Regions from separate parts of the Mycobacterium sp. NGS22 genome, predicted to be linked through region 1. Evidence: riboswitches for the same ligand, from Rfam matches in the RefSeq annotation. Region 1 holds a riboswitch; the other holds the start of a gene.
The links. A riboswitch is a leader RNA that binds a small molecule or an ion and turns the genes downstream of it on or off. The one in region 1 is predicted to bind magnesium.
Positions count from the first base shown of each region.

Region 1 (4,208 bases):
TCATGCGGATCGGCTGGCTGACCGGATGCGACTACGAGTGGACCCAGCACTGGCGGGTCGCCTCGCGGCTGGGGGTGTCGGGCGACGACCTGCTCGGAGTTCGGGATTGGCAAGCCTACGAAGGGTTCGGGCCCAGCGAGCGTGCTGTGCTCGCGGCCACCGACGACATTGTGCGCGACGGTGCGATGAGCGCGGCCAGCTGGTCGGCTTGTGAAAGCGAATTTGCCGGTGACACAACGGTTCTCATCGAGTTGGTGACAGCGGTCGGGGCGTGGCGGATGGTGGCTTCGATCTTGCAGAGTCTGCAGGTCCCGCTGGAGGACGGCGTGGCCAGTTGGCCGCCCGACGGCGTGGCGCCCTAGCCGCCCGACGGCGTGGCGCCCTAGCCGCCCGACCGCGTGGCGCCCTAGCCGCCCGACGGCGTGGCGCCCTACCCGCCCGCGCCGAGCGTCACGCCAGCGTGACGTTCGGCGTCCGCAGTCACGCTAGCGTGACGCTCGGCGAACGGTCCCGGTCCGCGGCGGCGTAGCTTTGGCGGCATGCGAACCAGGGTCGCCGAGATGCTCGGCGTTGAGTTTCCGATCTGCGCGTTCAGCCACTGCCGGGACGTGGTCGCCGCGGTGACCAATGCGGGGGGATTCGGGGTGCTCGGCGCCACCGCGCACAGCCCGAAACGCCTCGACAGCGAGCTGACCTGGATCGAGGAGCAGACCGGCGGCAAGCCCTACGGGGTGGATCTGCTGTTGCCGCCCAAATACGTCGGCGCCGACACCGGCGGGATCAACGCACGCCAGGCTCAGGACCTGCTCCCCGAAGAGCACCGCGCGTTCGTCGACGAGTTGCTGACCCGGTACGGGGTAGGGCAGCACGCCGATACCGAAGAGGCGGTCCGCGGCGGACTCAACATCTCGCCCCGAGGCTACGAACCGCTGCTGGAGGTGGCGTTCGCCCACGACATCCGGTTGATCGCCAGCGCGCTCGGGCCGCCGCCGCACGACCTGGTCGAGCGGGCTCACCGCCATGACGTGCTGGTCGCCGCCCTGGCCGGAACCACCGAACATGCCCGCCGGCACGCCGCAGCCGGTGTGGACCTGATCGTCGCGCAGGGCACCGAGGCGGGTGGTCACACCGGTGACGTGGCCACCATGGTGCTGGTGCCCGAAGTGGTCGACGCGGTGGCGCCGACGCCGGTACTGGCCGCCGGCGGGATCGCCCGGGGCCGCCAGATCGCCGCGGCGCTGGCCCTGGGCGCCGAGGGTGTCTGGTGTGGATCGGTGTGGCTGACCACCGAGGAGGCCGAGACCGCGCCGGTGGTCAAGGACAAGTTTCTGGCGGCGAGCTCGTCGGACACGGTGCGTTCCCGGTCGTTGACCGGGAAGCCGGCGCGGATGCTGCGCACCTCGTGGACCGACGAATGGGAGCGCCCCGACACCCCCGACCCGCTGGGTATGCCGCTGCAGACCGCGCTGGTCACCGACTCGCAGGTGCGGATCAACCAGGCCGCGGCTCATCCCGGCGCGAAGGCCCGGGAGCTGGCGACCTACTTCGTCGGTCAGGTGGTCGGCTCGCTGGACCGGGTGCGGCCGACGCGGGCGGTGGTGCTGGACATGGTCGAGGAGTACATCGACACCATCGGCCGGTTGGACGGTTTGACCGATTGACCCGTGCCGTCGTCGAGCGTGTTGCTACTGCGAAAAACCTTGCGAATTTTCGCAGTAGCAACACGCTCGGCGAAAAGAGTGTGATCGTGCCCACATCTGCAGGTAGCAGTGCATGAAAGATTGCGACACGGACGGTGGGGCGCGTTGACCGGGCGGGCCGAGTGGTGCATGATCGGTCGGGCAAGCACCTCGTTAGGTGAGGCGGCTACACGAACATAGGCCACTGACCCCGAACGTCGAAAGACGCCCCGGGTCAGGACAGCTCTTCCCGGCTTAAGGGTTGAGCCCAGGTGGCTTCCGGTTATCGGACACGTCGGGTAGTGCCAAAGCTCTGACGAGAGGGGTGCGGATTTCCGGCATTTGCCGGATTCTGTTCTCCTTTGTGTGCACACTGACAACAGTGTTTGTCGTGACCGAGAGGAGGTGAGGGACGCATGAGTTCCAGTGGCAGTCCGGGTCGATATCCGGGCGTGATTTCGTCCCTGACCGATCTTCGGTGCGGCGTTCTCGGCTGAGACGCCACTAGATCGGAGCCGGTGCGGGACGGGATCTACCAAGAATTCCTTGAGGTCCACCTGTAATCGTTGGCTATCCGCTAGGAGGCGATCATGACCAGCGCTCTGTATGACGAAGTTGTAACCATCCCCGCTGCTCCTCGGCTGCACGTGGTGCGCGACGTACCCGCGGCCCCGGCGCCCAAGAAGACGGCAAGCCGGATCGGCGCAGCCGGCAGCGACCCGCTGGTCGACGGCGCCGCCCGCCTGCTCAGCGTTCCGCTGCGGCACATGTACGCCGCGCTGTGGCGCATCGGCGTTCTCGAGGTGCAGGCGTAACGCATGGACAGCGAGCAACTCTGGACTCCGAGGGGCTAGCCGACTGCGCGTGCGTCCTGCGGTGAGCTAGCTCCTCGGAGTCCATTAGAATTTCTTGTTGGCGTCGATCCGGCCATCACCGGGGAGCTTTCGGAAGAACAGCCAGTGCGGCCCAGTAGAACCGAACGGGTAGGCCCGTCACAGCCTTTCGAGCGGTCACGCGTGAGCGTGGCAAGCGGGGTGGTACCGCGGCGCTTGCGCATCCGCGCATCGTCGTCCCCGGCCTGAAGGTGGCTACAGGGAGACGACGCACGTGACCGACCAGGCTTACCCGAAGCTGGCCAGCGGGGCGCCCGATTTTCCGGCACTCGAACTCGAGGTGCTCGACTACTGGTTCCGCGACGACACCTTTCGCGCCAGCATCGCCAACCGGGACGGCGCAACCGAATACGTCTTCTACGACGGGCCGCCGTTCGCCAACGGGCTGCCGCACTACGGACACCTGCTGACCGGCTACGTCAAGGACATCGTGCCGCGCTACCGCACCATGCGCGGGGACAAGGTGGAGCGCCGATTCGGTTGGGACACCCACGGTTTGCCCGCGGAACTGGAGGTCGAGCGGCAGCTGGGCATCACCGACAAGTCGCAGATCGACTCGATGGGCATCGCCGCGTTCAACGACGCATGCCGCGCCTCGGTATTGCGCTACACCGACGAATGGCAGCAGTACGTCACCCGTCAGGCCCGCTGGGTCGACTTCGACAACGACTACAAGACACTGGATCTGTCCTACATGGAGTCGGTGATCTGGGCGTTCAAACAACTGTGGGACAAGGGCCTGGCCTACGAGGGCTACCGGGTGTTGCCGTACTGCTGGCGCGACGAAACACCGTTGTCCAACCACGAACTGCGGATGGACGACGACGTCTACCAGAGCCGCCAGGACCCCGCCCTCACGGTGGGATTCAAGGTGACGGGCGGCCCACTGGATGGCGCGTATCTGCTGATTTGGACGACGACCCCGTGGACGCTGCCGTCGAACCTCGCCGTCGCGGTCAATCCCGACGTGAGCTATGTGCAGGTGCAGGCCGGCGACCGGCGTTTCGTGCTGGCCGAGGCGCGGCTGGCCGCCTACGCGCGCGAGTTGGGGGAGGAGCCCGAGGTGCTGGGGACGTACCCCGGCGCAGAGTTGCTGGGCACCCGCTATCTGCCGCCGTTCGCCTATTTCACCGACTCGCACAACGCTTTTCAGGTCCTGCCCGCCGACTTCGTCACCACCGAGGACGGCACCGGCCTGGTGCACATGGCGCCGGCCTACGGCGAGGACGACATGGCGACCACCGACCCCGTCGGCATCGTGCCCGTCACCCCCGTCGACGCCAAGGGCCGCTTCGACGCCACCGTCCCGGATTACCAGGGACAGCACGTCTTCGAGGCCAACCCGCAGATCATCCGCGACCTGAAGGCTGGTGGCGGACCCGCCGCCGAGAACGGTGCGGTGCTGCTGCGCCACGAGACCTACGAGCACCCGTACCCACACTGCTGGCGCTGTCGAAACCCGTTGATCTACCGGGCGGTGTCGTCGTGGTTCGTGCGGGTCACCCAGTTCCGCGACCGCATGGTCGAACTCAACCAGCAGATCACCTGGTATCCCGAGCACGTCAAGGACGGCCAGTTCGGCAAGTGGCTGCAGGGTGCCCGGGACTGGTCGATCTCGCGAAACCGCTACTGGGGC
Region 1 covers NZ_JCALDY010000010.1:59,584-63,791, forward strand. Annotated here, with positions in the region: gene AC5Y47_RS11595 (carboxymuconolactone decarboxylase family protein) at 1-362, shown strand, start outside; gene AC5Y47_RS11600 (NAD(P)H-dependent flavin oxidoreductase) at 540-1,661, shown strand; M-box (ykoK) riboswitch at 1,843-2,011, shown strand; gene AC5Y47_RS11605 (Rv1535 family protein) at 2,270-2,494, shown strand; gene ileS (isoleucine--tRNA ligase) at 2,787-4,208, shown strand, end outside.

Region 2 (4,208 bases), on a different contig from region 1:
CCATCGCCATCGCCGTCGGGCCCTGCCACGACCCGACGACCAATCCGTCGATCACCGATGCGTAATTGACTGCGGTGGTGTGCAATTCGGCACCCAGCTCGTCCCAGGCCAGTGCCGCTGCCAGCATCGGACCGGCGCCGGGACCGGTGTACATGCGCCCGGAGTTGATCTCGGGCGGCAGCGCTCCGTAGTCCATGCGTAGCACCCCCGTATGTCTTGCCGGCTGTGTTCGTGTCGGTGCGCTGCAGCGTCGCCGCGCCGGTAAGGGTTCGACCCCGTGAAATTCGCTTCAGGCTTGGGCCTGGCAAAAGATATGCTCACGGAGAGTTATTTTCGCGGCGTTCCGCTGACGTAATCGCGAGGTAAACGAGGGATCTCCGCGCCGCCTGACTGGTTGTGAACTCACCGCAACGTTTGTTAACCGGCAAATACAAAGTCTGCGACGGAACCAATTTTTACCGGGATAAATGCACCGAATGTGTGCACGGAAATCAAGAAACGTCGACGACCACGAAAATCCGTTTAGACGAGATCGGTTCGAGCGTCGTGCTCTGCATTCGGCGTCAACGCCGCCGATCACATCAAGGCAGTCGTGATCGCTCGGTTTCACCGGTGAAGTGATGGTGGTCACTGCCCTGACGCGCCGGCACGCCGAAGGCAACGACAACGGCAAACCACCGTTTGCTGGGAAGGGCGCTACGGGTCGAGGTAGCGCCCGCGCCGCGTCATCCCGCAGCCGGCGAGCGGGCCACCACGGTGGGCCGGAACCCGTACTGTGGGACGGCCCGACCGAAGGACTGGCCCGCGACGTTGCCCAGCGGAACCCCGGGCATACCTGGGGTGCCTGCCGGCGGTGGGGCGATCATGGGCGTCCCCCCGAGAGCCGAATGCAGCGGGCCGGCCACCGGAGCGGTCGCGGTCCACCCTGGCGGCACCGAGAGCCTGCCTATGCTGCCGGCATTGCCGGCCGCCGCCGTGGCCATCGGGCTGATCCCGCGTACGGATTCGAGCGATGCAGTCTCACCGACCGCCGCAGGAAAGACGTCCGCGGCGGTGCCGGCCACGTCGGACATCGCCGAGGCACCGAACAAGCTCGACAGGGTCCCGACGGTGGAGCCCGGCGTGAAAATGCCCGTCGACGTGATCGTGTTCCAGATGTTGGCGTTGGGACCCCACACCTCCAGAAGGTCGCCCCAGCTCGAGGACCCGGTTCCGGTCAGCAGCGTGTTCGCGACGTCCGACAAGCCCGCACCGCCGTCGGCGCCGGACAGTCCCTGCAGTGCGCCCGGTACGGCAGACATCAGCTGTGAGAGCGTGCTGTGCGCTGAGACGGCTGACCCGCCGACCGCTTGGTCGACCGCCGCGGCCTGCGCCGCGAGTCCGCTGGCGCTGGTGGCCTGCTGGGGTTCGACGAACGGGCTCAGCTCGGTGGCTGCCGCCGCCGAGGCTGCGTAGCCGTACATCGCGGCGGCATCCTGCGCCCACATCTCGAGGTAGAGGGCTTCGGTCGCGGCGATCGCGGGAGTGTTCTGACCGATGACGTTCGTGGCGATCAGTGCCGCCAGCTGAGCCCGGTTGGCCGCGATCAGCGGTGGGGGCACGGTGGCGGCGAATGCTGCTTCGTAGGCCGCCATCGCGGCTTCGGCTTGCGCGGCGGTCTGCTCGGCCTGCGCCGCGGCGGAGCTCAACCAGGCCACGTACGGCATTGCCGCGGCGGCCATCGATGCCGATGCCGGGCCGAACCATTCTTCCCCGGTCAGCGCGGACAGCACCGCGTCATAGGCCAGCGCGGTGGCACGCAGCTCAGCAGCCAACCCGTTCCACGCCGACGCAGCAGCCAGCATCGGCGCCGACCCGGCCCCGGCATACATGCGCGCGGAATTCACTTCGGGCGGCAACGCGGCAAAATCCAGTGCGGCGGTCATCGGTGCCTCCTCGGCCGGTCGAGGGACGCCCGGGCGCGGTGACGGCACCGGGCGACCCGAGATGTCGATTAACGGGGCCGACTCGGGTCGCCGAAATAGCAATTCTGCGGTTATTTCCGCGCGCACCAATTAAGCGCATCGCAAAGACGGCGAGCGCTCGTCGCGTTTATCGGAAACAGCGATCAGATTGCGAAAACAATGCCCGGGTCGGATCGAAACGAAATGGTCTTCGATCTCGGATAGGGACTATCGTCGGGACTCACTCCGCTCTCACCTCCTCTGGGTCGTGGCATGCGGGGATGCCGGGCGCACGACACGCAGGGATGAGGTCCGGCGGGCAGACGAGCCCAGCCGGACCAAGCACCCCTCTCGACAGAGCTTTGGCACCACACGGCGTATCCAGCGGAAACGCTGGAAGCCACTTGGGCTCAACCCTTAAGCCGGGAAGAGCTGTCCTGACCCTGGGCGTCTTTCGACGTTCGAGGTCAGTGGCCTGTGTCCGTGCAGACGCCTCACCTAGCGAGGTGCATGCGAAAGCCATAGTGGCACTCCAAGCGCGTCGAGTCAACTCAAAACTCCGGGCATTGTGCAATTCGGCTGAGGAATTCCATACCCCGCCCGAATATGGCTTACGGGTACCCGAATATGCCGGGACTCGGGATGCCGTCGTCGGCGAAAAAATCGTTATCCGGCGGCCGGTGGACGCGGCATTATCGTCAGCTTCGCGCCGTAGCGGGGTCCGTTGCCGTAGTGGCGTGCGTAGGGACTGGCTACCGGCATGCCCGGCATGCCGGGGACGCCGGTTGCGGCCGCGGCAGCCGTGCCGGACGGGCCGGGCACTGACCCGATGCCGCTGCGATTGCCGGCCTCGACGGCCGAAGTCCAACTCGGTGGCACCGACAGCCGCCCGACCAACGACGCCTGGTTGGCTCCGGCCGCGACGCTGCCCGTAGCCGATCGGGCGACCGTCGCGCTCGACCAGGTCGCGTTGCCGGCATCGGGACCCGCCGGCGGGATCGAGTTGGCCGCCTCTTGGGCCAGTGTCACCGCGTTGACGTCTGCTATCGCGTCGGTGACCACGGGCACGAGCAGAGCCGGCGCCGGGTAGCCGGCTGAGAAGATCCCGTTGAACAGAGTGGAGTTGAGGAAGATCCCGTAGGGATTCCCATCGTTGCCGTCCAGGAAGTTCAGGACGTCGACGAGTAGGCCCGACTGGGGAAGGATGTCCAGGGGTGCGGCCGGCGCGGCGAGTTCCTGCAGCAGTTGGCCAACGGGATCGTTCGCCGCGGCTCGGGCCACCGCGACGGCCTGGTCGGCCGGTCCCGACGGGCTGGTGGTCTCGTCGGGTGCGCCGAACGGTGTGAGCACGGCAGCGGCTGCGGCGCTGGCGGCGTAGCCGTACATCGCCGTGGCGTCCTGTGCCCACATCTCGGCGTATTCCGCCTCGGTGGCCGCGATCGCCGGCGCGTTGATGCCCAGAAAGTTGGTGGCGACCAGTGCGATCAGGCGCGCCCGGTTGGCCGCCACGACGCCCGGTGGCACCGTCAAGGCGAATGCCGTCTCGAACGCGGCCGCTGCCGCCGCGGCCTGACTGGCCGTCTGCGCGGCCCGCCACCCGGTCACGCTCATCCAGGTCAGATAGGGCGCGACCGCGGCCGCCATCGTCGCGGCAGTCGGGCCCAGCCAGCCTTCGCTGATCAAGCCCGAGACCACCGACTCGTATGCTGTTGCGCTGGAATGCAGTTCGGCGGCAATCGCGTCCCAGGCCTGCATCGCGGCCAGCATCGGCGCCGAGCCGGGCCCGGTGTACATACGTAGAGAGTTGACTTCAGGTGGGAGTGCTCCGAAATCCAATACCGGCACCTCCTTCGACCAACCGTTGGACGACTGTCGGTCCAACTTCGCGGTTGCTCCCTCCTGTCATCCAGCAGCCGGCGGGCGCCCCATGATCGTCGGCCGGAATCCGTACCGCGGCGGATTACCGAAGTTGTTGCCGTACATGCCCCCGATCGGCACACCGGGTACTCCGGGCATGCCCGCCGCGGCCTCGGGAGCGACCGCATTGCTCGTCCAGCCCCCGCCCGGGTCGGCGGTGCCGGCGTAATTGGCCACGGCGGTCGCGGCCGTCCAGGTTTGCGGAACGGACAAACGACCCACCACTGCCGACTGATTGGTCGCCGCCGTCACCCCGGCGCCGGTGGTCATCGACACCGTCGCGGCGTCGGTCAACGGCGGAAGGCTGATGGGGTTGCCAGGAGCATCCGCGGGAATCGGCAGCGCGTT
Region 2 covers NZ_JCALDY010000004.1:49,606-53,813, forward strand. Annotated here, with positions in the region: gene AC5Y47_RS04805 (PPE family protein) at 1-196, opposite strand, end outside; gene AC5Y47_RS04810 (PPE family protein) at 726-1,925, opposite strand; M-box (ykoK) riboswitch at 2,283-2,456, opposite strand; gene AC5Y47_RS04815 (PPE family protein) at 2,610-3,779, opposite strand; gene AC5Y47_RS04820 (PPE family protein) at 3,846-4,208, opposite strand, start outside.
Region 2: another riboswitch for magnesium. It lies ahead of AC5Y47_RS04810 (PPE family protein); the one in region 1 lies ahead of AC5Y47_RS11605 (Rv1535 family protein).